DNA from 2 places in the Desulfococcus sp. genome. Region 1 is predicted to be linked to the other one. Evidence: riboswitches for the same ligand, from Rfam matches in the RefSeq annotation. Region 1 holds a riboswitch; the other holds the start of a gene.
What was found. A riboswitch is a leader RNA that binds a small molecule or an ion and turns the genes downstream of it on or off. The one in region 1 is predicted to bind cobalamin.
Positions count from the first base shown of each region.

Region 2: linked by a shared signal. The riboswitch ahead of thiC (phosphomethylpyrimidine synthase ThiC) and the one ahead of AB7S84_RS14555 (TonB-dependent receptor) in region 1 are both predicted to bind cobalamin.

Region 1 covers NZ_JBFXGG010000111.1:173-7,574, reverse strand. The annotation lists gene AB7S84_RS14580 (ADP-ribosylglycohydrolase family protein) at 1-421, opposite strand, end outside; gene AB7S84_RS14575 (DUF4276 family protein) at 890-1,519, opposite strand; gene AB7S84_RS14570 (AAA family ATPase) at 1,516-2,682, opposite strand; gene AB7S84_RS14565 (DUF6079 family protein) at 2,694-2,870, opposite strand; gene thiC (phosphomethylpyrimidine synthase ThiC) at 2,874-4,172, opposite strand; TPP riboswitch at 4,229-4,334, opposite strand; cobalamin riboswitch at 4,483-4,665, shown strand; gene AB7S84_RS14555 (TonB-dependent receptor) at 4,770-6,806, shown strand; partial or broken gene AB7S84_RS14550 (hypothetical protein) at 6,869-7,402, shown strand, end outside.
Region 2 covers NZ_JBFXGG010000024.1:3,636-28,431, forward strand. The annotation lists gene AB7S84_RS06870 (succinate CoA transferase) at 1-380, opposite strand, end outside; gene AB7S84_RS06875 (DUF3124 domain-containing protein) at 669-1,163, shown strand; gene AB7S84_RS06880 (transporter substrate-binding domain-containing protein) at 1,183-1,995, opposite strand; gene AB7S84_RS06885 (DUF6909 family protein) at 2,077-3,894, opposite strand; gene pgi (glucose-6-phosphate isomerase) at 3,933-5,591, opposite strand; gene AB7S84_RS06895 (SRPBCC domain-containing protein) at 5,665-6,102, opposite strand; gene AB7S84_RS06900 (4Fe-4S dicluster domain-containing protein) at 6,509-7,537, shown strand; gene AB7S84_RS06905 (FmdB family zinc ribbon protein) at 7,540-7,722, shown strand; gene AB7S84_RS06910 (hypothetical protein) at 7,784-8,233, shown strand; cobalamin riboswitch at 8,302-8,552, shown strand; gene thiC (phosphomethylpyrimidine synthase ThiC) at 8,640-9,959, shown strand; gene cobT (nicotinate-nucleotide--dimethylbenzimidazole phosphoribosyltransferase) at 10,059-11,117, shown strand; gene glnA (type I glutamate--ammonia ligase) at 11,228-12,640, opposite strand; gene glnD ([protein-PII] uridylyltransferase) at 12,684-15,347, opposite strand; gene AB7S84_RS06935 (acetyl-CoA carboxylase biotin carboxyl carrier protein subunit) at 15,759-15,974, shown strand; gene prmA (50S ribosomal protein L11 methyltransferase) at 16,032-16,964, opposite strand; gene AB7S84_RS06945 (radical SAM protein) at 16,961-18,304, opposite strand; gene selA (L-seryl-tRNA(Sec) selenium transferase) at 18,558-19,976, shown strand; gene AB7S84_RS06955 (tetratricopeptide repeat-containing diguanylate cyclase) at 19,973-21,364, shown strand; gene AB7S84_RS06960 (D-sedoheptulose-7-phosphate isomerase) at 21,361-21,951, shown strand; gene AB7S84_RS06965 (FmdB family zinc ribbon protein) at 22,060-22,290, shown strand; gene hemC (hydroxymethylbilane synthase) at 22,290-23,261, shown strand; gene cobA (uroporphyrinogen-III C-methyltransferase) at 23,245-24,777, shown strand; gene hemW (radical SAM family heme chaperone HemW) at 24,784-24,796, shown strand, end outside.

The DNA.
Region 1 (7,402 bases):
CGGCGAGGAAGACGGCCAGGGCCACGGCCTGGGCCCCCTTGATGCCCTCGGGGTGGTTGTGGGTGATCTCCGCGGTCAGCCGGGCCTGTTGCAGGACCGCCGCTTCGGTGGAGAAGGCGAAACCGACGGGGCTCACGCGCATGGCGGATCCGTTGCCCCAACTGTTGTAGGGGCGCGGGTTTTCGGCGTGGAGCCACCGGAAAAAGGATCCGCCGTAGCCGGCATGGGGGTATTGCCGGCCGATCCTCCGAATGGACTCGATATAGGGGGTTCCTGAAAGAATCGCATCCGCCACCGCCACCGTGAGGACCGTGTCGTCCGTGAAGACGGCGCGCGGACTGAACAGGGGAAAGGTTTTTGTCTTGATGGGTCGGCCCTCGTAGACCGATCCGATGATGTCTCCCGCAATGGCGCCGATCATGGTTAGCACCTCCTTTGTCAAGACATGTCTTCAAAGGCGTTGGCCGGCCCGACCGGATCAATAAAAAAAGCTCCGCCATCTCACTGGATAGGGAGCTTTATTGCCGCACGATTTTTTAAGGCCTCTGCGCCTTGTCCGTCATCAAGATACCTTTTTTGTCTTATTCAGGAGATGGTTAACACCGCTTTTCCCAACTGTCAATGGTAAAAGTTATTGGTTTTCCGGATTCACAAACCGCCCCGGTATCCGGTGATGACGGGGATGCCCTGTACACAAATAATTTTTAACCGCGGCATACACGGAAAACACGGAAGGAAGGCTTATCATACAAGCGGATACGAGCGGCGCGCCTATTTTTCACTCGCAACCGTAAGGTTCTACGCACAATTCTGCACACGTGTGTGTAGAACCTATCGCACATGTGTGTAGGCTATGATTTGCGCGAATGGGTTTGCCTACTTGGCCGATTCATCCGCCCATTTTATCTCCTGTGATATCTATAAAGCGTTTTGCCCAAGGGGATGCCGCTGTTACCCGGTCCGGAGAAATGAGCGCCAAAAGTTTAAAAGAATGTTCCCCTTTGCCGTATTTTGCTTTGGTTTTACAGTTTCTAGTTGCGGCGGAAAGTGCCTGGTAAATCTGCTCCTTTGCAACCGACTCGATCCTATTGTCTGCTGCCGGTAAGGCGTTTGCGTTGAAGCCCTGGCCAAAGAAACTCTGGAGGGAGTCTCTATCGGCCAGAAACCAAGCCTCCATGCATTGGACCATCAAATGACAATCCGCATCGTCGACATTTTCAGGTTTATCCCATTGATCGCCTTGACGATTTTTCAAATGATGCCATGGCTTCCAGTTTTCTGCGTCACCCTGTTGGCAATCAGCAGAAACGGATGCCTCGCTGTCCACCAGCAACAATGCATCCTCTCCGGTATTGATTGCCGTACAAAATGAGTCATAGGCGTTCTGCCTGCTCCCGCAGGCAACAATTCTCGGCATTTTTCCCTTCAATCCGGCCTTACTCAAAAAATCTGAAAAGCCCGCACGGCAGGCCGTTTTGAGCATATTGGAATCACCGCCTCCTTCAACATACAATTTCACCAGCGTGTCCCTCCTATTTCACCGCGTGTCCATAGCTGTCCCAGTCGATACTTATCCAACCATGGCCTGAGTTTTTCAGCATCCAATCTGGTTAATGTTGTGCCCTTGTCTGTCTTCTCAGCCACAATTACAGATTCAGGCTGATCGGTCATTGCATCGACCAAAACATCCGAGTGCGTAGTCACGATTAGCTGACAACGTTCCGCCGCTTCTTTCATCAAATCAGCAATGGTCGGCAGAACATCCGGGTGTAATCCGAGTTCCGGTTCCTCGATGCAGACCAAAGATGGCGGAGATGGGTGACAAAGGATTGCGAGTAAACAAAGATAACGAAGTGTGCCATCGGAAAGGCGAGTCGCCGGGACGGTAAATCGACCTTCCTGAAAAAACACTTGGACGGTGCCACCTTCTATATGAACGTCGTAATCATCAATACCATCATAAAGTGCTCGCAACGCTTTCAAGAGCCGATTTTTGACTGAAGGTTCGCGACGAAGGCGATTCAAAACCAAGCCAAGGTTACTGCCATCAAGTTCCAGCACATTATTTGGTAGATCTGCCTTTTGCGGCAAGCGAGGTACAGTGTAGCGCCCAAAACTCCATTCTCTATAAAGCTTAATGTTGCCAAACTGTTGAGCAAGATAGGTTATCTCTGGATACTGATCTGGATCGCGACGTTGCGAAAGAATAGATTTTTCCATATCGACATCTTCTTGCCGCAATGCACGGGTATCGCCTTTCACATTGAGTGTCGGCCGCCCTGAATTAAAGTGATAATAAAAATAAGGTTTAGAATGCTCCTTACCTACAGGTTTTTCGTTTTCAACTTTTTCATCGACGATCTCGAACCGTTGACCGACTGCGGTGAAAGACAAAACATAGCGCAGGTTTTGAGGCCCCAGCGGATTGTCAACTACAACATCTAACGATGCCGTAGGTGTGCCTTTAACGCCCTTCCAAAGCCAATCATGGACTCCGCCCCCTTCGCGAATCGGTTTTAATAATTGCTCGGGCGCACTCCTCAGCAGCTCTATTGATTCGAGTAGGTTCGACTTACCCGACCCGTTCGGACCAATGACGACATTTAACGAATTCAAGGAAACAGGTTCTGATTTGTCACCAAAACTCAAGAAATTATTTAGCTTGATCGCATGTATTAACATGACCATTTTCCTTATTGTTCAATAACGATCCGCACCCTGTCCGGGTTCTTGGTGAGCTGATCGATGTACGCCTCAAGGCGTTTCTTCATCTCCGCCGGAGTTGCCGGGCCGCCGGTAACCTGCAGAGCCTGTTGCAGCTCCAGGGCCTTGACGGTGACCTTTATCAGTACCGACGGCCCCCTCGGCAATTCTCAGGCTGGCCGCCGCCGCGAGTCCATCACCTTGTAGGCGCAGTATTCGCCGCACATGGTGCAGGCCCCGTGGGCATCGGCGGCCGTGGTTTCGCCGCGCCGCTTCCGGGCCAGGGGCGGGTCGATGGCCAGGGCGAACTGTTTTTCCCAGTCGAGGGCCCTTCTGGCCCTGGACATTGCCGCGTCCCATTCCCGGGCGCCCGGGATGTTCTTGACGATGTCGGCCGCATGCCCCGCCAGCCTGGCCGCCATCACCCCGGCGTGGACATCCGCTGCGGTGGGCAGGCAGAGGTGTTCGCTGGGGGTCACGTAACAGAGGAAGTCCGCCCCCGCACCCGCGGCGATTGCCCCGCCGATGGCGCAGGAGATGTGATCGTATCCGGGCGCGACATCCGTCACCAGGGGGCCCAGGACATAAAACGGCGCACCGTGGCAGATCTGCTTCTGCAGCCGGATGTTGGCCTCGATCTGGTCGATGGGCATGTGGCCGGGGCCCTCGATCATCACCTGGATGCCGGCATCCCAGGCGCGCTGGGTGAGCTCCCCGAGAGTCAGCAGTTCCTGGACCTGGGCGCGGTCGGTGGCGTCCTCAATGCATCCGGGACGAAACCCGTCGCCCAGGGAGAGGGTCGCGTCATAAGGCCGCACCAGTTCCAGGAGGCGATCGAAATATTCGTACAGCGGGTTTTCCGCCCGGTTATGCGTCATCCATGCACAGGTGAACGAACCGCCCCGGGAGACGACGTCCATGATCCGGCCCTCCCGGTCCATGCAGTCGAGACTCGCCCGGGTCACGCCGCAGTGCACGGTAATGAAATCGACGCCGTCCTCGAGATGACGCTCGATGCCGGCGAAGATCTCGTCGACGGTCATCTCGACAATGGGTTTGCCCTGATTCACCACGGCATCGCACGCAGCCTGGTACAGCGGCACGGAGCCGATACAGAGGTCGGTTTCCGCGATAATGGCCCGCCGGATCTCGTCGATGGGGCCGCCGGTCGACAAATCCATGATGGCGTCGGCACCCGCGGCCGCGGCGGCCCGTGCCTTTGCCAGTTCCTGATCGATGTGGGTGTCGTCCCGGCTGGTGCCGATATTGGCGTTGACCCGGGTGCGAATCCCCTTGCCCACCGCCAGGGGCCGGCCGTTCCGACGGCGGTTGTTGTGGCAGACGATCGCCGTTCCCTCGGCCACCCGTTCACGCAGCGTTTCAGGGGAAATGCCGGCATCTTTCGCGGCGACGGCGACGATATCCGTGACCTGGCCCTCGCGGGCCCGTTCCATTTGTGTTTTTTCCATGAGTTCCTTCCGGAGAATTTTTTCGCGGGATACGGCACCGGAAGCAGCGGCAGGTCTTGCAATTGCTCGGTCCGTTCCCTACGCCGGTATCAACCGGATCAGGTTCAAAGGGTTATTTCACGGTCGTGAAATTCTCAGTCCGAAGACACCCCAGACCACTATGATCAACTTTTCGGGAATTTAACCCCTTACGCCTTCCGCGTCAAGCGATGATTCGACAACTCGCGACAACGTCAGGCGAAAACACGATGCCGTGGCGCAACCGGCGGCGATTTTTTTCGCTTGACTTTGTGGATTCTTCTCTTTATGCTGCGGCAATATCGATCAGGTGCTCATTATTGAGCCGAACAGGGAACCCCGTGGAATTCGGGGACGGGCCCGCCGCTGTGATCGGGGACGAAAGCCGCAATATGCCACTGGCCGAAAGGCCGGGAAGGTGCGGCCGGTAGGATGATCCGAGAGTCAGAAGACCTGCCTGAAACGAGATGCGCGAAACTCCGTGGACCAGAGTTTTGCCCGGATTCTGAGGACAAAAAAGGGACATCCCCGGATCGATCATTTTCGGTCCGGGGATTTTTTTTGCCTTCAGGAGCCATTATGCACATCTTGACCGTATCGCTGTCCATCCTCTTGTATGGTCTGTTGCCCATCTTCCCCGCCTTCGCACAGGCGGAAAATGCCGCGCCGGACAACTCCGGCGAAAACGCCCTGAAACTGGAAGACGTCGTCGTGACGGCTGAAAAAACCCCGACGGCGTTCCAGACCGGCGATGTGGATCTCGAAACGACCGCCGCCGGCTATTCCCGGATTACCCGGGAAGCCTTTGAGGGACGAACCGTGAGCCTCGCCGAGGTCATCGAAACGGAGGTGGGGGTTCAGGTTCGCCAATCCGGCGGGCTCGGCAGTTTCTCCTCGGTTTCCCTCCGGGGCTCCGCCGACGACCAGGTCATGGTCTTTCTCGACGGCATCCTGCTCAACGACGCCTCGGGCGGGGGTGTCGACCTCGGCAACATCTCCCTTTCTGATGTATACGCCGTCGAGGTCTACCGGGGGACAACCCCCGTCAATTTCAGCCAGGCCTCCATCGGCGGCGTAGTCAACATTCAAACCCAGCGGCCCCAAGAAGGCTTCAAGGCCGACCTCCTTGCTGGATACGGCGCTTTCAACACCCGAAACCTGGCCGGATTTCTCAACGCCGGGCAGGACCGCTGGGATCTTCTCGTCTCCGCCGATATGCTGGCCTCGGACAATGATTTCGATATCCTGAACGACAAACAGACGGAGTGGAACCCCGCCGACGACCGCTGGGAGAAGCGAAACAACGCCCAGGTGAAGCAGTACAACCTGCTGACCAAAGCCGGCGTCGAGCTGACCGGCGAGACCCGGATCGATCTTATCAATCAGTGGTTCAAAAAAGACCAGGAGCTGCCGAGCCGGGACAACAGTCCGGATACCAAGGCCGCCCTGGATACCGAACGGAACATCACCACCCTCAAACTCACCGCCAACGATCTCGGCCCGCTCCATCTCAACACCGGCACCCAGGTGTCGTATACCTGGAAAGCCGAGGACTACGACGACCGGAACGGCGATATCGGCCTGGGGTCCCAGTACAACACCTACACCACCCGGAAGCTGGGGGCGGACCTCTTCGCGGAATGGCTTCCCGAGGGCCACGCCGCCATCCTTTCCGCCGGCTTCCAGCGGGAAACCTACGAAATCGAAGACCGCCTCGGGAAACAGAAGAACCCAGCGGACAATCGGAGAACCACCCTGTCCCTGGGCCTGCAGGACAGCCTCTTCCTGCTCGGCGAGCGTCTCATCGTTACACCGGCATGCCGATATACCTGGATTTCAGACGATCTTGACGAGGAGGCCGGCGTCGAATCACAAACGCGCGATGAGAGCTATTTCAGCCCTCAGGTCGGGCTCAAATACGCGCCGCTTTCGTGGCTCACCCTCACCGGCAATCTGGGGCGGTATTTCCGCGTCCCCTCGTTTTTCGAGCTCTTCGGCGATCGCGGCTTTTTTATCGGCAACCCCGACCTTCAGGAAGAGAAGGGGATCAACCTGGACATCGGCCTGGCAGGGCTGTGGCAATGGGATCGCCCCTGGCTTTCCCGGCTCTCCCTCTCCACCGCCTGGTTCAGAAACGACGTGGACGACCTGATCACCCGGGTCTATGACGCCCGGGGCATCGGCAGGTCCGTCAACATCTCCGGCGCCCTGATCCAGGGCGTGGAAGCCGCCGCCGCCGTCGACCTTCACCGCTTCTGCCGCCTGATCCTGAACGCCACCTGGCAGGACCCGAAAAACCGGAGCGATATCCCGGCTTTCGACGGTAAAAATCTTCCGGGCCGGTTCGAGTCCGCCTACCTGGCTCGTCTGGAGGCCACGTATGAGGGGTTGACGTTGTTCGGCGAATACGTCGTCGAGAAGGATATGTACTACGACACGGCCAATCTGAGAAAAGCCGACGACAAGGAAGAGATCAACGCCGGCATCTCCTACCGATATCGTTCGGTGAAGCTCACGCTGGAAGGCCGGAACCTGGGTGACGACCTCCATGAAGATTTCAACGGCTATCCCCTGCCCGGCCGATCCTTCACCGCCACAGTCAAATACGATTTTTAAAAAGGGGGATGGATCTTCACATCTCGTCCCATCTCCCATATCCAACAGGAGGAAACGGAAACATGAAAAAAGAATTATGGATCAACACAATCTCATGGGCAGCGACGGGGATCCTGTTCGCCCTGGCCGCCCCGGGCGTATCCGGCACGGCGACGGCGGCGGTCACCGAGACCGCCGTGGTGGCAACGGTGGCCGCGGATTACAGCAGCGCCGCCCACGCCATCGTATCGGTCGATCCGGTGGGCGGGTTCCGCACGGTCCGGAGCGACCTGCTGCCGACCCTCGCCTCCGATATCACCGTCAGCGCCCACAGGAACTTCTTCTATCGGATCGAGCGGTTTCAGGCGGACAACGTGACCAAATTCGACATCAGCGCCCCCGAGACGCCCATCTGGCAATTTTCCACCCTCGACCCGGGCGACACCGTCAGCAGCAATCCCTGCGACATGCTCTTCGTCAGCGACCAGAAAGCCTACCTCCTGCGCTACGGCAAGACGCGGGCCTGGATCGTCAACCCCTCGGCCGGCACCGCCGCTGAATTCAAGACCGGGGAACTGGACCTCGGCGCCTATGCGGATACCGACGGCATCCCCGAA
Region 2 (24,796 bases), on a different contig from region 1:
ACGTGAGCCCGCCCCCAGCCGCCGTCCCGGACCTGCGACGAAAGGCGGGAGAGGTGATCATCCTTGAAGCGGATCTCGTCGGCGTTGATCCGATTCCGCATGGTCCGGTTGCTCATGTAGGGCCGGCGCCAGCTCACAAGACCGGCCTCGGCGAGGACGCCGTCGACGGCGTCGCCGGTGGAGGCCCCGGCAAAGAGGTTGATCCTGAAGCGTTCTCCCTTTTCCGCCCGTCGCACCAGGGCCTGAGGGATCAATTTGGGATACCCGGCCGTAAAACCCGAAATAAACACATTTGTCCCGTTTTGAATGTGAACACACGCCGCATCCGCATCGGTAATCTTGTCCATGAGCGGCTTGAAGCGAATCCGATCCCTCAACATGACATCCTCCCGCAATATTAATCGACCCTCGGAAACATCGCCTGCGGTTGTCAAAACCGCCTGCAATTGTTATGAGTGTACATTTTAGTTTCGACGCTCATGAGCCGGTGCTGCAAGGGGGACGCATTGCGCCCCGCAGGGTTGCATCAGGGATTCAGGCTCAAGGGATGCGCTCGCGATCGACGGATCTTTTATCTTCCTTCGGTCCCACGCCCTCAGTCTTCCACCGCTTTCCGGTCAACATCATGAAAGTCGGAAATTGATATGATCAGAAAAGGAGAGCACATCATGACAGTGACCCAGCGACGACGGCCGGTGCCGCTGCTGCCGACGACGATATTCCTTCTGTTTCTCTTTGCCGCTCCCATAGGCTCGGAGGAGATTCAGTTTTCCCGGGGTCAGGCCCTGTATATCCCGGTCTATTCCCACATCTTCATCGGGAACCGGGAAATGTCTTTCAACCTGTCCGCCAACCTGAGCATCCGGAATACGGACCCCGACCAGTCACTCACCATCACATCGGTACGATACTATGATTCGGATGGCAAGCTGGTCAAGGAGTATCTGGCCGACCCCAAACCCCTCAAGCCCATGGGATCGGCCTACTTCTTCATCCCCGCTTCGGACACCAGCGGCGGCTGGGGAGCAAATTTCATCGTCACCTGGTCATCCAGGATCGCCGTCAATACGCCGATCATCGAATGCGTCATGACCGGTATAAAAGGGAGCCATTCACTCTCCTTCATCACCCGGGGCAAGCCGATACGGGAAAACACGCCCTGAGAACCGCGGGGCCGGTTCGTCAGGGCAGCCGTTCCACCCAGGAGGCGTCTCCAAACCAGGTTTCCTTCAACGCATCCAGTTGACCGGTGCCCTGATAGATGCCGAGAAAATTTTCCGTCCAGTTGACGAAAAGCGGATCCCCTTTGGGCAGGGCGATACCCAGCGGCTCGAACGACAGTGGCCGGATCGTCGAGATGAGACCGTTGTCGGGATACCGGAAGACGGAGATGATACAGACGGGATAATCGGCAATCAGGGCCTTTACCGTATCCTTCAGGACCATGTCCACCGCCTCGTCGTAATCCCGGGCGGGGACAACGACGGCCTCGGGCATGAACGACGCGACAAACTCCTGGCTCGTCGACCCCTCGAGGACGGTCAATGTCATCCCCGGCATATTGAGCTCCGAGGCGTCCTCGATGTCGGCAATGGTTTCCAGCTTGGTCAGCACGGATTTTCCGGAGATGAAATAGGGGCCGACAAAAGCGTGGCGCAGGTTTCGTTCGGGCGTCATGGTAAGTCCTGAGATCACCATATCCACGTTGCCGGCTGCCAGTGCCGGCAGAAGTTCGGCAAACGGCATGGTCCGGACCTTGAGAGGAACGCCCAGGTCATCCGCCATGGCCTGCGCAAGATCGACGTCAAAGCCGATAAGTTGCCCGTCCCGAGTGGTCATGCTGAAGGGTGGTTGGTTTCCCGAGGTTCCAAGAACCAGTTCCTGCTTCCGCAGAATGTTATCGATCGTCGGGGCGGCCGAATAAGACATGTTGGCACATGCGGACAACAGGACCGATACCAGGAGCAACAGCATCAGCAACGCAAATTTTTTCATAGCGACTCTCCGAATCTAAAAGGGGTTATAGGTGACGATTCCGCAAAAAAAGACTGTCGGCGAACCCGTATGACGATTCCGCTACGAAGGCGGCAAGTCTTCGTCAAGGCCTCTGCCGGAAGGGTGCCGGTCTTCAGGGACCCGGGCGTCGCCGCTGCCGCCTTTTTCGGGGGGTTCATGGAGCGTGTGACTTACCGGTTCAATATGCTGCGACGTCTTGAATATCTTCTCTAAAATCGCCTTTGTCACCATGTAGGTGGGCCGGACCCCTTCATCCCCCATGTCGCCGGCGGCAAGGGTCTGCCCGCTGATCAGAGGATTGTCCGAGGCGTAATAGGCGTATCGGACCTTGACATCCCTGTGGATATGCCCCTTGATAACGGCGGCGCTGATGGCCCGCTGATAATGGCCGCCCTCCATCTCGAGCCCCACCGTGTTCCAGCTCGACTGGAAGCGCCTCAGCATGTCCCGGTTCTGGAGAGAGGTCCCCAGAACCGTGACCATCGGACCGACATAGATGTCGATATCGTCGTCAAAATCCTCGGGCGTGAGATCGTTCTGAAAGATATAGTTGTCGGAGGTGCCTTCGATCACATGGGCCGTGGCCAGCATAATGTCGCCCTTGCTCCCGGAAAGGATCCCGGCTTTTCCCATTATTGAAATCGAGGCCACCGGCATCGGGCGTTCGTGGCTGTTGTCCGAATAGGGGTCCAGAAGGCAGTCCATGACCTCGAAGGCCTGGGCACCGAAGGCGTAGTCCATGACCAACAGCACCGGTTTTTGAGGATTACCGGCCGGATCAATGGAAAGCTCCGGATGAAACGGCAACCCCTGCAGCCGATCCGTATCGATGATCTGGCAGTCGATATGGCTGCCGGATTGGTCGTGAATCTCGCACATGCCGCAATCCCGGGCAAAGCCCCGGATCTGATCGCTCTCATCACGGATCTTCATGATGAAATCGTAGAGCCCCAGCCTTTTCACGTCCTCATCCGCCTCTTTGAAAGCATATCCGTACAACAGATTGACCGTACTGTGAAGATTGGCGCTGATCACATGAACAGGCCGGTCCTGGAGCCCCAGCGCCGTCATTGTCGCTCTGATGTCGTCGGCCCACTGCTGCCCGTATCTCTGGTGGCCGATGATGTTCATCAGTGACGGAGTAAAGTATATGACCAGAGACTCCTCTCTGGATCCTTCCTTCGCGGCGATGGTGTTCCCGAGATGGTAGATCAAAGAAAAGAAGGATTCTTTCCACTTGGAAAGCTGCTTGTTCCTTTCAAAATGTTCATAGGACTGGCGGGTCTCACGGTAGGATCGCCCCAGGATGATGCTCAGATTCCAGATGGCCTGGTCCAATTCCCTGCCGCTCAGGCTGACGGCGCTTTGGCGAAACCGCTGGACGATCTTTTCCAGGTCGTTCCATTCAATGGTGATGTTGCCCGCCTCGTCCGTCATCCGGGCATGAATCTTTCGGGCTTCGATGTTCAGAAAGGTGAGATGGGTCAGAATATCGTAGATTTCACTCAGCCCGCGGGTAACGGCGAAGCAGAACTCCTTTTCGCTGATGCGGTAGCAGGTGCGCCGCCGCTTCAGGGGCTGCACGACCTCGAAGGTGCTGTCGCCGATCTCCTCCTCTTCCGTGAGGATGATACGCGTGCACTTTTCGATGCCCCGCGGCAGACGGTCGACCACATACTCGAGGCCCTTCAGCTCGGTGATCCTGGGGTTGTTCATGCTGCCGTATATTTCAGGGCTCAGACTGATCAGACATTCGGCCAGTTGCTGCCCCATTTTCTCGGAGGGCATGTAATAGCCTCTCAGCGCCAGGGCATGGGCGATGGTCTTGAAGGATCGGATCGCCATGCGGGCCTTCTGGGCCCGGGTCAAATCCTGCATGCAGATTTCTCCCGATGGGGTTTCAAAAAAAGTCTCGTTCAGCTGCCCCGCCGCATCGCCTTGAAGGCGTTGATCAGGCCGTTGGTGGAGCTGTCGTGAACGGTCACGACCCGATCTTCCGTCAGCTCAGGCAGGATCTTCCGAGCCAACTGCTTCCCCAGTTCCACGCCCCATTGGTCGAAGCTGAATATGTTCCAGACGACGCCCTGAACGAAGATCTTATGCTCGTACATGGCGATAAGGCTGCCGAGCACCCGGGGCGTCAACTTCCGAAACAGGATCGAATTCGTGGGACGGTTGCCGGTGAAGACCTTGTGGGGGCGGATCCGCTCGATCTCGTTATCGCTCATGCCGGCCGCCGTCAGCTCCGCCGTCACCTCGGCAGGGGTCTTGCCGTTCATCAGCGCCTCGGTCTGGGCAAAAAAGTTGGAGAGCAGAATAGCGTGATGATCGCCCACGGGGTTGTGGCTCACGGCCGGCGCCAGGAAATCCGCGGGAATCATCTGGGTTCCCTGATGGATGAGCTGGTAAAAGGCATGTTGGCCGTTGGTGCCCGGCTCTCCCCAGATGACGGGGCCGGTGGCGTAATCGACGGGACGACCGTTCCGATCGACGGATTTGCCGTTGCTTTCCATGTTGCCCTGCTGGAAGTAGGCTGGAAATCGATGCATGTACTGGTCGTAGGGCAGGATCACCTCGCTGCGGGCGCCGAAGAAATTGGTGTACCAAACGCCGATCATGGCCAGAATGACCGGGATGTTTTCCCCAAGGGGGACGGCCTTGAAATGACGGTCCATCTCGAAGGCCCCCTCCAGAAGCTCCACAAAGCGCTCGTAACCGACATAGCATGCAATGGAAAGCCCAATGGCCGACCAGAGAGAGTAGCGTCCGCCGACCCAGTCCCAGAAACCGAACATGTTCTCCTGGTGAATGCCGAAGTCCGTCACTGCGGCAACGTTGGTGGAGATGGCCACGAAATGCCGGGATACGGCGTCACGAGTGCCGGTCCGCTCCAGGAACCATCCCCGGGCGGTGAAGGCGTTGGTCATGGTCTCCTGGGTGGTGAAGGTTTTGGAGGCGATCATGAAGAGAACGGTTTCGGGGTTGAGTCCCTTCAGGGTTTCGGCGATGTGGGTGCCGTCCACGTTGGAAACGAAATGGACCGAAAGCCCTTCCCGGGCATAAGGCTTCAGGCATTCGGTGACCATGACCGGACCCAGATCCGATCCACCGATGCCGATGTTGACGATATCGGTAATGCGTTTTCCGGTGTATCCCCGCCACTCTCCGGAAAAGATCTTTTCGGAGAAGGACGCCATTTTCGCGAGGACGCCGTTGACCTCGGGCATGACGTCCTTACCGTCGACCACCACGGGCCGGTTCTCGCGGTTCCGGAGGGCCGTATGCAACACGGCCCGCCCCTCGGTCTCGTTGATGGGTGCGCCCGCAAACATGTCGGCGACGGCCTCCGGAACGCCGGTCTCCTCGGCCAGTTGCATCAGAAGCCGAAGGGTCTCCGCCGTGATGATGTTTTTGGAGTAGTCGACGAGGATGTCGCCGAACCGAATGGAAAACCGGGAAAACCGCTCCGGATCCTGCTCGAAAAGCGTCCGCAGGTGGAGCTGCCTTGCCTCCGGATAGTGGGCGCCAAGGGCTTCCCATGCCCGGGTCTGCCGTGGGTCGATCTTTTTCAGCATAAAAGAAGATCCTTTGTTTCCGGGCTGTCGTACGCACCATACCCGGCATCATGAAACGGTTTGCCGAACCCGTTCAACCGCCGCAGGTTTCGGACTGAGATTTAATGGCCAGAAGCAGCTTTCGGGTCAGATGATGAAGTTTGGTGGGCACCCGAACCAGGCGGCTGATCCAGAGCATCAGGCCGCGAAAGCGCTCGACGCTGGTAAGAATCACCCGACCGTCCCGCTCCTCGAAGATAAAGCGGTGCTCGGCATGGACGCCCAGACGGCTTCCAGCCCAGACGACCTCCTTTTCCGGCTCGCACTTGACGATCTCAGGTGCGATCTTGAGGGGAATGCGGTAAGGCCTCAGGGTGAATGTAAAACAGGTGCCGGGGGCCATCCCGTCGCCCTCGATAAGGCAGCAGTTTTCACACACCGTGTTCCAGTGCTCCCACTCCTCCATCCGGGAAAAGACCCGCCAGACGACCGAAAGGGGCGCATGGATTTCGATGGATTCCTCGATGATCATGTCAGTCCCTCGCAATGCCATTCTTTATGGCAGATTTGAGGAGCGGGATCAATACCGTTATTCACGCGATGTTGGGCTTTCAGGCGCCGGTGAAGTCAGGGAGAAGTCACGCCCCACGCAATTGCATCAAGGATTCAGGCCTAAGGGGATGCGGCCGCAGCAATCGTCGCGGTTGTTCCCTTCAGCCGCTTCTCAGTCACCATCACGAAAGTCGAAAAAGCGTTAATGGTTGATATTAACACCTGTTCAAACCTGAACACATTTTTGGTGTCGATAAAAACGTATCCCTTTAATAATCAAAATATTGTATGAGAATATAGAGAGTGGCATCAAATTTGCTGACGGTATATCCGAACAAAAGACCCTATACCCTATTTCCGAAACCTTATCGGTAAACAAGGCGCTTATGAGCAACAAAATATCGCGACGATCCTTTCTCAAAGGAACCGTTGCCGCGGCAACCGTATCGACGGTCGGATCCTTTTCCCTGCCGTCGGCCGTCAGGGGCGCGACCCCCGATGAGTTGGCAACCCTTATCGATATCCGGAAATGCATCGGGTGCGAGGCGTGTGTCGAAGCCTGTCGGGATGCCAACAGCGCTGCGTTTCCGGAACCTCGAAAGCCGTTCCCGAAAATGGTTCCCGGCAGCGTCAGGATCGAAGACTGGTCCGAAAACCGCGAGGTAAGAGACCGGCTGACGCCCTACAACTGGCTTTTTATCCAGACGGCGGAGGTGACGGTAAACGGCGAGACGACCACCCTCACGATTCCTCGGCGCTGCATGCACTGCCAGAACCCGCCGTGCGCGAATCTCTGCCCATGGGGGGCCGCCCGGAAGCTCAAAAACGGCACCACGGTGATTGCGCCGGACATCTGCCTCGGCGGGAAGAAATGTCAGGTCGTCTGTCCGTGGAACATTCCCCAACGGCAGACGGGCGTCGGCCTCTACCTCGATCTCCTGCCGGCCTATGCCGGAAACGGCGTCATGTACAAATGCCATCGCTGCCACCAACGGATGGCCGAAGGCGAGATGCCGGCCTGCATCACGGCATGTCCGGAGGACGTTCAGAAAATCGGACCGCGGGCCGATATCGTCCGGGAGGCTCGGGCCATTGCCCGGGAGATCAACGGGTATGTATACGGGGAGGCGGAAAACGGCGGCACCAACACCCTGTATGTCTCCCCGGTACCCTTTGCAGAATTGAACCGGGCCTTACAGCAGGGACCTGGAAAACCCCATTTTGAAGCGGTCCCCGACATGATGGCCGATGCCGACCACCTGGCCGGGGCTATGCTCGTCGCCCCGCTGGCAGGGGTTGCAGGCGCTTTGCTCAAATTTTTCGGCAAAGGGAAAAACCCTCCTGCCTCGAAAGATCCCTCGACAGAAATCCGCGCGTCACGGAATGACGCACATGCGACGCCCGAGGAGCACTGAACATGGCGATAAACAACTACAAATGCCGGATATGCCATCAATATTTTGAAATTCGGACGGCAGATGACAATGCAGTTCCAGACATCGCCTGCCCCAAATGCCGGAGCAGAGAGGTCGAAAAAGTCGAGAAAAAGACAGGCATTTCGACCACCCTGTTCCCCGCCCTCGGCGGACGCTTCACCTGAGCCCGCTGAGCACCGGCGGCGGTCGCCGCCCGGAACCGTTTTCATCCAAGGAATCATCTTCATGAGGTACCACCGCATCAAAGCCATATACATAACCATGCTGTTCTTTATGGGTCTCACGGGTCTCGCCCAGATGCCCATCTTCAAACGCTACCATATCGCCGACATCCCCGGCCTGGGGTGGTTGGCGGACTTCTACCTGACCCACCGCCTCCACTACCTCGGGGCGATTCTTCTGCTGGCCTTCTTCGCCTATATCGGCCTGGACTATTTGCTTGAGCGACGAAAACGATACCGTTTGACAGGCGCCGCCCGAGTCCGCCTGATCCTGATTTGCTGCATCACCACCACCGGGGTTTTCCGGGTGCTCAAGAACCTGCCCGATGTCGGCTTTTCACCCGGTTTCACGCTGTTCATCGACATCGCCCACCTGTCCTCCATGATGGGCCTGGTGCTTGCAGGAAGCGTTTTCCTGGTGATGAAACAGGTATGGATTGCTCCGCGGGCCTGACCCCCTTGCCGACAAGGGAAAATTTCAGGCTTGCATTTTAGCGATAATCCTGTATGAAGAACAAAATCTGTTCTCACGTTTGTTGCCGGTGCCCTCTTTTTCGAGGGATAATAGGGAACACGGTGAAATTCCGTGACGCTGGACCAGCGCTGTAAGCGGGAACCGAGGCTGCAAAATGTCACTGATCCGAGAGGATCGGGAAGGCGCGGCCGAGGGTAGGAACGTTCAGATAACGATTTACGATAAGGCTGATCGAAACCGTTGTCCGGGCGTCTGATGATCCGCAAGTCAGAAGACCTGCCGCAACAACCACACGGTATATCGTCCACAAAACCGTGTCACAGGGTGTTTCCCTGTGACACGGTTTTTTTTTTGAGGAAAACACCAGATTGATGGGAGCACACAAATGAAGACACAGATCGAACTGGCCAGAGAAGGGGTCGTGACCCCACAGATGGAGATTGTCGCCCGAAATGAAAACAGCGAACCCGGAGATATCCGGCGACAGGTGGCCCTGGGCGAGGTCGTCATCGCCCACCACCCTCAGCGAAAGCACCAGCGGGTGGTGGGGATCGGATCGGGCTTGAGAACCAAAGTGAACGGTTCCATCGGCACATCCTCGGATATCTGCGACATCGACCTGGAAGTCAAAAAAGCCCGGGCGGTCCAGGAAGAAGGTGCCGACACCCTGATGGAGCTGTCGGCCGGCGGCGATCTCGACGCGGTACGCCGGGCCGTCCTGGCCGATTGCGATCTGCCGGTGGGCAACGTTCCCCTTTACCAGGCCTTCTGCGAGGCGGCCCGTAAGTACCGGAATCCCAACAAGCTGGACCCCGAATATCTCTTCGAACTCATCGAACGGCAGCTGGCCGACGGCATCTCCTTCATGGCCATCCACTGCGGTATCAATCAATTCAGTATCGAACGTCTCAAAAAACAGGGCTTCCGATACGGCGGGCTGGTTTCCAAGGGCGGCACCTTCATGGTCTCGTGGATGGAATACAACCAGAAGGAAAACCCCCTCTACGAGCAATTCGACCGGGTCTGCGCCCTGATGAAAAAGTACGACGCCGTCCTCTCCCTGGGCAACGGGATCCGGGCCGGCGCCATCCACGACAGCCACGACCGGGCCCAGATGGCGGAGATGATCATCAACTGCGAACTGGCCGAGCTGGGACGCGAGATGGGCTGTCAGATGATGGTCGAGGGACCGGGGCATGTGCCCCTGGACGAGATCGCGGGCAACATCATGCTGGAAAAACGGATGAGCGGCAACGCACCCTACTATGTCCTGGGACCACTGCCCGCCGACTGCGGGGCCGGCTACGACCACGTCACCGCGGCCATCGGAGCGGCAAACGCCGCCCGGCACGGCGCCGATCTTATATGTTACATCACCCCGGCCGAGCATCTGGCCCTGCCCAACGAGGCCGACGTCCGGGAAGGGGTCCGGATCACGCGCCTGGCGGTCCACATCGGCGACGTTGCCAAATACCCCAAACGCCGGGAGCAGGAGAAGCAGGTCTCCCTGGCCCGTCGGGACACCCGCTGGGAAGATCAGCTCAGGTTGCTGATGTTCCCGGACCGCGCCGAGGAGATTCGAAAAAGCCGGAGTCCGGAAAACGAAAAAACCTGCACCATGTGCGGGAATTTCTGCGCCATGGAACGGGGCCTGTCGCTTTTCGAAAAGGATATCAGGGGAGACAAGATTTCGCTGTCGCTGTGAGAACGACGCCCCGAACACCAACGCTGCACGCCGGTTCCTTTTCCCACAGGATATGCGGATGTGTGATCAACACCACCAATGAAGAACGGAGAAACAGGCATGAGACTACTGGAACATACGATTCAACGCATCACGGCGCCCAACGCCGATGCATACGGCGCCGCCAGAGAGCGGCTCAGAAACCAGGCCCGCCCGGCGGGGAGCCTTGGCATCCTGGAGGAGGTGGGGGCTCGTCTGGCCGGCATTTTCGGTACGATCGACGTTCGTCTCGACAGGAAGATTGTGATCACCTGCGCCGGAGACCATGGGATCTGCGCCGAGGGCGTAAGCCGTTTCCCCCAAAAGGTGACCCCCCAAATGGTCTACAATTTCGTGGGCGGCGGTGCGTCCGTCAGTGTCCTGGCCCGCCATGCCGGAGCGGAAGTCCGGGTGGCGGATCTGGGGGTTGACTGGGATTTCGCGCCGGATTTACCTATTTACCACAAAAAGGTCCGAAAAGGCACGGCCAACTTCGCCGCGGTGCCGGCCATGACACGGGAGGAGGCTGTCCGCAGCATCGAGGCCGGCATCGAAATCGTCGACGAACTGACGGCCGAAGGTCCGGTGCATCTTATCGGCACGGGGGACATGGGCATCGGCAACACCTCGCCCTCCACCGCCATCATCGCGGCCTATTCGAACATTCCCGTGCCGGAGTTGACCGGTCGGGGAACCGGAATCGACGATGACGGACTCCGGAAAAAGATCGCGGCCATCGAAAAGGGTCTCGCGCTGCACCGGCCCGATCCCAAGGACCCTGTGGGCGTCCTCGAAAAGGTCGGCGGGCTTGAGATCGGCGGCCTGGCCGGGCTGGTCATCGGCGCTGCGGCCCACGGCATTCCCGTGGTCTGCGACGGCCTCATCGCCACCGCCGGCGCCCTGATCGCCTGCGAGCTCGCACCGTCGGCCCGGCCCTATCTTTTCGCCGGCCACAACAGCGTAGAGGTCGGCCACCGTTACATGCTCGAACATCTGGGCCTTCAGCCTCTACTTCACCTGGAATTCCGCCTGGGAGAAGGCACCGGCGCCGCCCTGGCCATGACGCTCATGGACGCCGCAACCCGCATCCTGGCCGAAATCAAAACCTTTGCGGAGGTCGGGATCAACGACGCCCAGTAAAGATCGCCTTTCCCGAAGAGCGGATCGCTTCGAACCCCTGAAGGCGGCACCGCGGAGGGATCGCCCCCGCTCCGGACAGCCGGAGCGGGGACAAAAGGAAAGATTGCGGACTAAATATCGAAATAGAGAAAGAATTCATGAGGATGGGGACGCAAATTTACAGCGTTCACCTCCTTGGTGGTCTTGTAGCTGATCCATTTTTCAATGACGTCGGGGGTAAAAACATCACCTTTGAGCAAAAACTCGTGGTCGGCCTTGAGGGCGGCCAGGGCCTCCGGCAGCGAGCCCGGCGCGGAGGGAATTTCCGCCAGCTCTTCCGGCGGCAGGCCATAGATGTCCTTGTCGAGGGGAGACCCGGGATCGATCTTGTTTTCGATGCCGTCCAAGGCCGCCATGAGAACGGCCGAGAAGGCCAGGTAGCCGTTGCAGGACGGATCGGGCGTTCTGAATTCGATGCGCTTGGCCTTTGGCGAAGCTGAATACATGGGAATTCGGACGGCGGCGCTGCGATTCCGACTGGAGTAGGCCAGGTTGACCGGCGCCTCGAATCCGGGCACCAACCGCTTATAGGAATTGGTGGTCGGGTTGGTGAAAGCGCACACCGCCGAACAGTGTTTCAGAATGCCGCCGATGGCCCAGAGGGCTTCCTGGGAGACGCCGGCGTATTTATCACCCGCAAAGAGGGGGGTGCCGTCTTTCCATATGCTGAGATGCGTGTGCATACCGCTCCCATTGTCTTCGAACAGGGGTTTGGGCATGAATGTGACCGTATGACCGTGTTTGTATGCGACGTTCTTGAGAACATACTTGAACCAGACCATCTGATCGCCCATCTGCAGCAGCGGGGCGAACCGCATGTCGATCTCCGACTGACCCGCGGTGGCCACCTCGTGATGCTGACATTCGACGACAATCCCGAGATCCTGAAGGGTCAGCATCATCTCGGAACGGAGGTCCTGGAATTTGTCCATGGGCGGCACGGGAAAGTAGGCCTCCTTGTGGCGAGGTTTATAGGCCTGATTCGGCATTTCGTCGCGACCCGAGTTCCAGATGCCCTCCACTGAGTCGACCTCGTAAAAGGCACTGTTGCTGCGTGATTCGAACTGCACGTTGTCAAAAATGAAAAACTCCGCTTCGGGTCCGATAAAGGCCGTATCTCCAATACCGGTGCTTCTGAGGTAGGCCTCGGCCTTCTGAGCGATATGCCGGGGGTCGCGGCTGTAAGGCTCTCGAGTGATGGGATCGGCAATATTGCCGATGAGCACGAGGGTCGGATCGGCGAAAAAAGGATCCATCCTGGCGGTGGCGGGATCCGGAATGACCAGCATGTCCGATGCATTGATGGGCTGCCAGCCGCGAATACTCGATCCGTCGAAGCCGTAGCCGTCCTCGAAAGTGGAAACATCCAGTTCACTGATGGGCACGGAAAAATGCTGCCACACGCCGGGGAAATCCATAAATCGGATATCAACCACTTTGACCTTGTTTTCCTTTGCCATTGCGATGACGTTTTCAGGTGTCATTGTCATTTACATCTCCTTATTCATGTTCATGGGTATATTGAAATCAACCGATAATGCGCGATCGTTCAGGCTTTCCGTTTCGACTGTCCGAGGCTTCCGACAGGACCGTCATGAGGGCCGTTTCGAGGGCCGCCACCTGTTCGGGGCTGTCCGCCTTCTGGCCGTCGAAGTCCCGGACATAGAAGACATCCACCACCTGATCGGCATTCGTTGCAATCTTCGCCACCCAGACATCCAGGCGACATTTGAACAGTGCATCCGTAATTTTGTACAACAGCCCCGGAAAATCGTAGGTGAAGACCTCGACGATGGTGAAAAAACTGGAGCTTTCATTGTCCACATTCACCCGAGGCGACTTTTCGGGTCGCCAGGGCTTGTCTACGGCATAGGTCTTCATCTTTTCCGATAGCGCCGCCTCGAGATCGAGGCTTCCCAACAACGCCGATTCCAGGTCGGCTTCAGCATGCTCCCATTTCCGGGTTTCATAAAAACTGTCGGGCGGCGGCTTGACCTCGAAAACATCCAGGGCGATATTGTTGCGCCATGTATAGACCTGGGCCGCCAGGATATCCATGCCGTTCAGGGTGAACACACCGGAGATCCGGGCAAAGAGACCGGGGCAATCCCGGGCGCAGATGGTCACGGTCCGGGTCTTGAGACCGATGGATTTCTCTACCGTCCAGACGAAGTGAGCCTTCCCGAGGCGGTTGTAAAGGGCGATATGCCGGGCGATATTCTCCCTGGACGTATTCAGGAGGTACCGCGGCGGCATCATCCGGAACAACGCATCCATCGATTCACGGGTTCCCGGATGTTCCGAAAGGGTCAGTACGTAGTTCCGCTTCTCTTCGATCAGCGCCAAGGCACCTGCGGAGGTCAACTCCCCCTCCCTGAACAGGCTCGAAACGTTCAGGAAAAGCGCCTCGAGCAGCGCGGCGGTCCATCCGCTCCAGGCTTTGGGGCCGGTGGCGACGGAATCCGCCACCGACAGCAAATAGAGCATTTTCAGACGGTCGGTGTCACCAATCCTTCGGGCACAGACGAGGGCGGTCTCCTCGTCCTGTATATCCCGTCGCGTCGCGATCTTGATCAGGAAGAGGTGCTCCCGCACCAGAAAGGCAACGGTCTCGATCATTTCCGGCGGATATCCTCTTTCCGAAAGGATTTCCCGGATCATCTCCGCCCCTTTTTCGGAGTGATTCCCGCTGGACATACCTTTGCCGATATCGTGGAGCAGCCCGGCCCAGATGAGGGCGATGCGCTCCCGACGGGTCAGATCCTCGTAGATCTGCCCGCAAAGGGGCTTGGTGGTGGGATCGTCCGGCGTACCGAATTTTTTGAGCGTCTGCACCGTTCGCAAAAGGTGCCGATGCACCGGGTAGAGATGATACTCATCATATTGAATCCGGTTGACGATCTCATTGAACTGGGGAATAAACGCTTCCAGAAAACCCGTTTCCGACATGGCCTCCAGGACATTGAACTTGATCACCGGTGTCAGGAGGATCTTCTCAAAGGCCGACCGGACAGACTCGGATTCACGAAATCGGCCGTCGACGCAGTAAAGAAACTCCCTGACGAGCCGTCGGGCCTCGATGCTGAGGGGCATCTTGAGACGGGCACTCTCCTCGAAAATCCTCATGAGGATCTCCGACTGTTTGGGGATCATTTTGGAAGACACGAAATTGAGCATCCCATCGACGATCGCGATACCTTCGGCGTTCACTTTTTCAAGAGATTTCAGACTGCGCCGCTTGGCTTTTCCCTTCTCCAATTCGTAGACCACCAGCTGCTGCTGCTGCTTCAGAAAACCCATGTGCCGGTGCAGCACCCCCAGAAAGCGCTCGACGGGCTGCTGTCCGTCCCGGTAAACATACCCCAAATCAGCGGCCAACCGCTCCTGATAGATGAAATAGAGCTGATCGCATTTCCGGCCGGACAGGTAGTGAAGGTGATTCCGTACCTGCCAGATAAATGCCAGTGCCTGGCTCAGCGCCTGGTATTCCTTGTAGGAAAGACAGCCGTGATACTCCAGGTCCCGCGGTTGGGTAAGCTGGTTTCGGATACGGGCCACCCAGAGCATGGTATGGTAATCCCGCAGGCCGCCCTGCCCCTCCTTCAGATTCGGTTCCAGAAGATAAGTGGAGTCGCCGAAACTCTGGTGGCGCTCCTGGTTCCGCTTGACAACCCGTCCGATCACACCGTCCGGATCATCATAGATGACCTTTTCCCGAAACAAATCCAGAAGTTTCGAGTAGAGATGGGACATGCCGCAGATGAACCGGGCATCCAGAAAGGCCGTCAGCGTTTCGATGTCCTCGATGGCCGCGGTGATACACTCATCAAGGGAACGGGTCGCATGACCGACCTCCACACCGATGTCCCACAGGGGATAGATGATCTCCTCGATCAGTGCTGCCGCCGCTTCCGGGACCTCCCGATCGAACAGAATGAGCAGGTCCACATCGGAATGGATGCACTGCTCCTCCCGACCGTATCCACCGAGGGCGACGACGGCATAGGGGTTCCGTCGGATGTCCAGCTTTGGTCCGATCACACTGTTTTCATAGGATGCGCGAAAATACGCGTCGAAGCAACGGGTATAGCGGCGCACAAAATCCGGAACCTCCCCTTTCAGAAAATCCGCAATCAGGAATTTCTGTTGTCGTGCCAACGTGTTCAACGGATTATCGGATTTATGTCTCATATCGACCGCTATCAACCCTCGCTTGAAAGGCGCCTTGCCTTTGTTATCACTATAGCGATTATAAGCAAGTATGACGCCAATTGCTAATAAGTTTTTTTTGCTTTTTATTTCAAAAAGTTAAAATTTAAATGCACTCAAGAAAAAATTAAAGCCATACAATTATGTAATATTTTTCCCGTTTTTATGACAAAAATGTTTTTCCGGGTGCTCAAATCGCGACAGCCGACATCCAATTTAACAGACGGCGCATGCAGGAAGCGGCCCTATTTCAAACCAACTTCTCCTTGACACCCCGTCGGCCGGGATGCTACAAATTGTCGGCATACAAAATACTGTTTCTATTGCAAAACAAACTACCGGATATCATTACGTACATTCAATTACCGATCAGCATAACGGAGGGCTTGGAACATGACAGAAGAAATCTTAGCACCCCTTGCGGGAAAAATCGTCAAAATAAATCTTGAGGTCGGCGCGAAGGTAGAGGAGGACGACGAGGCCCTGATCATCGAGGCCATGAAGATGGAAACCCCGGTCTTCGTCCCGTGCGACGGCACGGTCAAAGAGGTTCGCGTCAAGGAGGGCGACTCGGTGGAGGAGGAAGACGTCCTTGCGATAATCACGTAAATCCGAACGTACATCGATGAAATCTGATCCTACAGGCATAGACGATCCTCCCGCAGATCATTTAGGCCCGATGAAACGGGCGGCCATGGCCGTCCATCCGTCTTTTTCCCGAACATCCAACACCTCGAATCCAATGTCGGCCATCCTGTCGGCCACCTTACGGCGATTTTCCGAGATAATCCCCGAACAGATAAAGATGCCCCCCGCTGAAAGCACCTTCGGGATGTCTTCCAAAAGAAGGAGGATGACCTCGCTCAGGATGTTGGCCGCCACCACGTCAAAGGTTCGGGAGACACCCGCCAGGAGGTCCCCGGCATGAATCTCGGCCGATCCGGGTCCGAACCCGTTTTTGGAGAGATTTTCCCGGGCCACGTCGACGGCAACGCCGTCTTTGTCCACGCCGACCATGAGGCCCGCCCCCAGTTTTCCGGCGGCGATCATAAGAATCCCCGAACCGGTACCCACATCAAGAAAACGTATCCCCGGCGCCAGCCAGGTTTCAAGCAGCCGTATGCAGAGAACGGTGGTAGGGTGGGTTCCGGTGCCGAAGGCCATCCCCGGATCGATCTCAAGTATGATTTCGTCCGGCGATGTCGGGGTGTAGTCGCGCCATGTGGGTTTAACAACAATTTTGTCGGAGATTTTTTCCGGCCGGAAATATGCCTTCCAGGACTCGGCCCAGTCCTCTTCGTCCAGTTCCTGAAAAAGAAGTCTGGTCGTGATTCCGGTCCGCCGACCCAGGACACGCAATCCTTCTTCCAGAGAAGATATCTTTTGCGCACCGTCGGCGTTTCCCGGAAAATAGCCGCTTACGGCATCGACCTCGGGCAAGGGCAGCGCATCCGTTGCCCATCCCTCTTCCGGCGACATGTTCGGACTTTCCACAACCACTCCCTGAAGGCCGAGATCGTAAAAAACGTCTGAAATCAGGTCGGCGCCCAGAACAGCGTCATGGAATTCGAAAACCACTTTAACCTGGGTCCACTTCATTCCGCCCTACCCTTTATCTTCTTCCAAGTCTCCCTGGGAGGATTGAAATATCCATATCCGAGATCCGGAAAAGCCCGCCGGATCCGTCTCAGAGCCTCGCGCATCCCCATAGGAACCCCGTGAACCGCCGCCCGGTTCATGGTCCTCCAGTACTTGACGGGATCATAGTTCAGGTTCCGCCACTGGACATAATGTATCGGATGCGTCCGCCTGAAGGCCAGAAAAGCCGCCACCTCCTCGGGCGTGTCGGTGAATCCCGGGCAGTTCAGGTAATTCAGGGCCACAAACCGGCCGTGCGCCAGCGCGATATCGATGCTTGCCAGAACATCGGTGAAGGCATAACCCCTGGGACGGTAATAGGCGTCGTAGCACGTCTTCCGAACGCTGTTCATGGAGACGCGGATGCTGTCGAGACCGGCGTCGAACAAATCCGCCAGGACGTCCGGAAGACTTGCATTGGTGTTCATGTTGATGGTGCCCCGATCGGTTTCCCTGCGAATCAGGCGAATGGCCGGGGCGATGACATGGGCCGCGAAGAGCGGGTCTCCCTCGCATCCCTGGCCGAAACTGACCACGCTGTTGTCGACCCGTCGAATGTGAGCCAGGGCCACCTCGGCGATCTCCTCGGGAGATGGGGTGAAGTCGATGCGTTCCTGGCTGCAGGACACCCCGTCCTCCGGTTGAAGAGAGATGCATCCCAGGCACCGGGCGTTGCAGGTCCGGGAAGCGGGCAGGGGGGCTTCGTAGCGGCCCAGAAAAAAGTTCTTGCCGGCCGGGCATCCATACTCGAGGGCGCAACGTTCCAGATGCCGGCGAAGGCGGTTTTCAGGCAAAAGCGCCTGCATGCGCCGAACCCCGGCCACAACCTTATCCCGGGGCATTTGTCGGATATCCTGCCGAGGCTCCCGATCAACACGGATGACGGCCGATCGAAATCCCCCGCCGTGCCACCCCACGGCGCCGTAGGAAAAAAGCGGCAGGACATCTCCGGGGTCCCGCTCCCGATAGGCGCTGATATAGGTATTGACGTATCCGGGGGAATTGAAGGCCGCCACGGGATAAATCGGCTCCCCGGGAGCATAGGGGTTCTCGTCAATCATCTCCGGCGCTTCGGCGACGAGATTGAAGACCAACGGCCGCCGGTGGGGGAGGTACATCAACTCTCCACCATGGGGCATGGGAAGGGTGTTCCCGGTGGTGAGCGGAACGACCCTGTCGCCCGCCATACCGGCTGCGGCGTATCCTTCCAACTCGAAGATCTCCCCGGCGGCATCGGCGACCATGGCCGTTACAGGCTTCGCAGGAGGTTTTCCTTTTTTTCGTCGTAACTGTCTCTTCATTCTTTTATTATACCACATCAAGGGCGGCAACACCGGAAAAATCTGAATGGCGCCTTCTGCGATTGTTTATGTGCTGAAAAACAGGCATAATTCAGTTGAAACCAGAGTCCGCTCAGTGATATATGCTTTCCCTATCTTTCGCTTTTCGTTATGTTTGGCCGTAAAACGGCTGGAAACCGAGGGGGAATCCTGCGGGTATGCCCCGCCCCTTCGGGGGGATAACCGCGCCGCTGATCACAACCAGGAATCACGGATGCCGCTGACCGACGCACAACAAAACCTGTTGAGAAGACTACCGGGAATCGACCGCATTCTCGAACAGACCCGTGTTGACCCGTTTTTCGAAGCGGTGCCGAAACCCTTGTTGACCCGAATCTGCAGGGAGGTGGTGGAAGATCTGCGGAAGGCCGTCATCGACGGAAGGCCGCCCGTCGATGAAAACGATATGACCGACGCCGGGATCACGGCCAGGGTCAAGCAGCACCTTGGCCGCACCCTGAAGCCCAACCTGATACCCGTTGTCAATGCCACCGGCGTCGTGGTCCACACCAATCTGGGACGCTCCCTGCTGGCAGATGAGGCCGTGAAAAATGTCGCCCGCATTTCACGCCGGTACACCAATCTCGAGTTCGACCTGGTCAGAGGCACCCGAGGTCTTCGCTACAGCGCCATCGAGGGGATCCTCTGTGAACTCACCGGCGCCGAAGCGGCAATGGCGGTCAACAACAACGCCGCCGCCGTGCTCCTCTGCCTCGATACCCTGGCCCGGGGAAAGGAGGCTGTCGTTTCCCGGGGAGAGCTCGTGGAAATCGGCGGTTCCTTTCGGATACCCGACGTCATGGTCCGCAGCGGTGCCCGGCTCCGGGAGGTGGGCACCACCAACCGGACCCACCTCCGGGACTACGAACAGGCCATCGGCGACGACACCGGGCTTCTGCTCAAGGTTCACACCAGCAATTTCAGCGTGGTGGGATTCACCAAGGCCGTACCCGCCCGAGAACTGGTCGAACTGGGCCACAAACGCGGCATACCGGTCATGGAGGACCTGGGCAGCGGCACCCTCGTCGATCTCTCCGTCTACGGCATGATCAAGGAGCCCACCGTTCAGGAGTCGGTTGCCGCCGGCATCGATGTCGTCACCTTCAGCGGCGACAAGCTCCTCGGCGGTCCTCAGGCGGGACTGATTGTTGGAAAACGGGCGATTCTCGACGCCGTCCGGCAGAACCCTCTGACCCGGGCCCTCAGAATCGACAAGATGACCCTGGCCGCCCTGGAGACCACCCTCCGGATCTATCGAGACCCCAGAAAGGCCGTCCAGGCCATTCCAACGCTCCGGATGCTCATCATCCCGTTGTCGGAGATCCAACAACGGGCCGAGCGTTTTACGGCATTGATGACCGCGAGCCGTTCCGAGCGCCTGCGCCTCTCCATTCTCGATGGGTTCTCCAGGGTCGGCGGGGGCGCTCTTCCGCTTCAGGAACTGCCCACCAGGTGCGTGAGCCTGGCAATCGACGGTATATCCACGGCCGCCATCGAGCGACGGATGCGCAGACACATCCCGCCCGTGATCGGCCGCATCGAAGCCGATCGCTTTATTCTGGACTTCAGAACCGTGGGGGAAGACGACATCGACATTATCGCATCCGCCGTCGGAAACCTGCTGGAAAAATGACCCGAAACACCCGAAAAATCTACACCCGGACCGGACATCGTCAGGCTTTTCTGCTGCATGAAACCAGAGATCTTCAGAAAGCGTCCCGTCCGGCTGAGCGCCGAACAGCCGTCGGCATTCGGGAGCTTTCCGCGAGATTCCCGCACATGTCCGTGGGAAAAGCCCTCATCGAGGCGGCGCTCCATCAACTGGAACCGACGCCCGCCTTCGGCGTCATGCTGATCCGTGTAGACGATTTTTTCGATGTCCAGGATGCCGCCGGCGACGAGGCTGCGATATCCCTGCTCCTGGACGCCGCCGTCGTCGTCGACGAGGTCACCCGGGCCGAGGATGCCCTATGGGGCATGATCGAGCAGGATCTGATCGGCATTTTTCTCCCGGAAAAAACCGAGGACGACTGCAAAAATATCGCCGAAGAAATCCGGCGGATCTTCTCCCTGGTCCGCGAAGCCACATTGACCATGGGTGTCACGGAATACCCCATGGACGAATACGGCCCTATCGACACCCTCAAAAACGCCCGAAAAGCCTTGAACCACGCCCGGCATTACGGCCCCGGCGGCATCGCGGTATTTGATGCGACAAGCCTCAACATCAACGCCGACCGCCTTTTCCAGGAGGGAAACATTCACGGCGCCGCAGAGGAACTCAAAGCCGCCCTCCGGCTGAATCCCGGAGACGCCGACATCCGCAACAGCCTGGGGGTCTGCTACGCCGCCCTGGGGGCGTTCAACCGAGCGCTTCGGGAATTCAGGGCCGCCGTCGGACTATGTCCGGAAAGCATTATGCCCGTTCACAACATCGGTCTTGTGCACGAGATGATGGGAGAGCCCCAAAAAGCGCTCAGACATCTGATCGAAGCCGATCGTCTTCTCGGATCCGACCCGAACGCCGGGGCGGTTTTTGAGCTGCCGTTTCAGATCGGTAGAATTTACCTTCAGGAGGGGCTTCCGGAAAAGGCCGAACCGTATCTGGTCCGGGCTTCGGCCCTCAATCCCGCCTCCGGCGCCGCCTGCCGAAAGCTGGGGGAATGTCTTGCGGCCCGAGGCGACACCAACGGCGCCGTCAGGGCTTTCAGCAACGCCGTCAAACGCAACCCCAACGACGCCGCAGCCCTGTCCGAGTTGGGCATCCTCTTCCACCAGCAGGGTGAAAATCCTGACATCGCCCTTCTGTTCTGCCGGCACAGCGTCGACATCGCGCCCCGAAACGGCCTTTTCCATCAACGCCTGGGCGAGCTCTGCCTTGCCCAGAACCGCCGCGACGAAGCCCTCGTCGCCCTGGAGCGCGCCCATGAACTCGGATGCGATTCCCGGGCGCTGATCGACCGGATCAGGGAATTGAACGCCTGGACGGAACAGACCTCCGGAAAAAAGGAAACCGCATGAAAGAGATGATCCTGGCCAGCCTGAAGGCGAGCCTTCACACCAAAGAAAAAAGCGTCCTTACCCACACGGACGATCTGCTGGCGGCGACGGAAAATATCCGGCAGTCCCTCGTTGCCGGCGGCAAGCTCCTCATATTCGGAAACGGGGGCAGCGCCGCCGATGCCCAGCATATTGCGGCGGAATTCGTCAATCGTTTCCTGAAAGAGCGTCGCCCCCTGGCGGCTATGGCCCTTACCACCGACACCTCTGTGATCACCAGTATCGGCAACGACTACCATTTCGACCAGATCTTCCAGAAACAGGTCGAAGCCCTGGGACGGATCGGCGATATCGCCGTGGGCATCAGCACCAGCGGAAATTCCCCCAACGTGGTTCTCGCCATGGAAACCGCCCGGAAAATGGGACTCTTCACCATCGGCTTCACCGGCAGGGGCGGGGCCATCGCCACGCTGTCCGATATCCTTTTCACGGTCCCCTCGGACGTCACCGCACGGATTCAGGAGACCCACATCACCCTGGCCCATATTTTGTGTGAACTGGTGGAAGAGCGGATGTTCGGCGGTGTCGGTGCCGCAGCTCAACCCTGAAGGAAGCGAAAATTGCAAAGGCGTGTTGATTTTACGCCCGCAAATGATTACTTTGGCGGTCGTTGGTCGAACGGCCGATACCCAGACCCGTACGGCAAGGAGAAAAAAATGCCTATATACGAATATCACTGTGATCAATGCGACAAAGATTTTGAATGCCTCGTCATCGGCAGCCACCAGGCTGAATGTCCGAACTGCAAAAGCACCGACGTCAGGAAGATGATGTCCGCCTGCGGCTTTCTGAGCAAAGGCAGCGGCGGAGAGACGGTCAAGGCATCCGCCGGAGCATCGTCCTGCAGCGGGTGCACGGCCTCCAGCTGCGCGGGGTGCGGCCACTGATGGCGAGTACGACGACCGCACAGGACAGAACGACGCGACACATCACCATCGGCACCCGGGGCAGCCAGTTGGCCCTCTGGCAGGCCAACTGGGCTCGCCGAACCATTATGGAAAAATTTCCCGGCACAGCCGTCGAACTCCTCATCATCAAGACCAAGGGCGACAAGATCCTGGACGTCCCCCTGGCCAAGGTCGGCGGCAAGGGGCTTTTCGTCAAGGAGATCGAGGACGCCATGCTGGACGGCAGGATCGATGCGGCCGTCCACAGCATGAAGGATATGCCGGCCAAGATCCCACCCGGACTCTGCATCGGCGCCGTTCCCGAGCGGGAGACGCCTCAGGACGCCCTGGTCTCCCGAAATCGACTTCCCCTGAAGCGTCTTCCCCAGGGCGCACGGGTGGGGACCAGCAGCCTGCGGCGCGGGGCCCAGCTGAAAAGCGTTCGCCCGGACATCGAGATCGTGCCGCTCCGCGGGAACCTCGATACACGCCTCAACAAGCTCGACACCGAGAGGTTGGATGCGGTCATCCTGGCGGCAGCCGGTCTGAATCGCATGGGCCTGACCGACCGAATCACCGAAATGATCGACACCACCGTCATGCTCCCGGCCGTGGGCCAGGGAGCCCTCTGCATCGAGTGTCGGCAAAACGATCCCGGCATCGCCCCGGTGATGGCGGCCCTGAATCACGCAGAAACACGAAAGGTGGTCATGGGGGAGCGGGCCTTTCTGAACCGCCTGGAGGGCGGGTGTCAGGTACCTATCGCCGCCCACGGCACGCTTGAAGGCGACACCTACACGCTGATCGGGCTGGTGGCCGCCCTCGACGGCGGCACCGTCATCCGGGAAACCCTGTCCGGCCCTGCCGAAGACGCGGAACGCATCGGCGTCTCTCTGGCCGAACACCTCATCGCCAAGGGCGCCGGGCCAATCTTAGAAAGCCTGAAGGAAATTCATGAAATCAGCAGGTAAAGTCTATCTGGTGGGCGCAGGGCCGGGTGACCCCGGCCTGATAACGGTCAAGGGTCTGGAGTGCATACGGAATGCCGATGTGATCATCTACGATTACCTGGCATCGCCCGCCTTTCTCAAGTATGCCCCGGAGCATGCGGAACAGATCTACGTCGGGAAAAAAGGGGGAGACCATACCCTTTCCCAGGACGGCATCAACGCCCTGATCGTGGAAAAAGCCAAAGAAGGACGGGTCGTGACCCGACTCAAGGGCGGAGACCCTTTTATTTTCGGCCGGGGCGGTGAGGAGGCCGAGGTTCTGGTGGCCGCCGGGATCCCCTTTGAAGTCGTACCCGGGGTGACATCGGCCATTGCGGCGCCGGCCTACGCAGGCATCCCCCTTACCCATCGAGACTTTACCTCGACATTGGCCTTTGTCACCGGCCACGAGGATCCGACCAAGACGGATTCCAGCATCGACTGGGCCTCCCTGGCTCGGGGTATCGGCACCCTGGTCTTTTTTATGGGCGTCAAGAACCTCCCCCACATCACCCGAAACCTGATGGACAACGGGATGGCACCCGAAACGCCGGTAGGCCTGATTCGATGGGGAACTACAACGCGCCAGGAATCCGTGTTCGGCACTCTCGAGAACATCGTGGAACGGGTGAAGGCGGCAGGGCTCAAGGCGCCTTCCATTATCGTCGTCGGAAACGTCGTCTCCCTTCGGAGCTCCCTCAACTGGTTCGAAAATCGCCCCCTTCTGGGCAAACGGATCGTCGTCACGCGGGCTCGGGAACAGGCGAGCGATCTGGTGAAGCGTTTGACGGACATGGGTGCCGACTGCATGGAATGCCCGACCATTCAGGTCATCCCCCCCGAAGACTGGGCCCCCCTGGATGCGGCCGTCAACACCCTGTCCACATACGATTGGATCGTCTTCACCAGCGTCAACGGCGTCAGGTTTTTCTTCCGGAGACTCTTCGAGACCGGGTACGATGTTCGGGCCCTTCACCGCCTCAGGACCGCCTGTATCGGCCCCGTCACCGCCCGGACCTTGATGGGCTTCGGCCTGAAAACCGACATCCTGCCCGAAAACTACCGGGCCGAGTCGGTGGTGGACGCCTTCAGGAACGAAAATATCAAGGGGTGCCGCATCCTGCTGCCCCGCGCCATGGAGGCGAGACCCGTCCTGCCTGTGGAGCTGACGCGAATGGGTGCGACCGTGGACGAGGTCACGGCCTACCGGACGGTCCAGGCCCGGGAAAACGCTGAGCAGCTTGTGGCAAAACTCAAGTCCGGCGCTATCGACATGGTCACCTTCACCAGTTCTTCCACCGTGCGGAATTTCAAAGCCCTTTTACCCGAGGAGGAGCCTCTCGCCCGAATGATGAACGGCGTCACCGTGGCGAGCATCGGGCCCATCACCTCGGACACGGCCCGGGAGCTGGGGTTCACGGTGGACGTCACGGCGTCGACTTACACGATTCCAGGCCTCTGCGACGCCATTCTGGCCCACTACCAAACAGCTTCATAGGCGACAATGCCTCTGAATC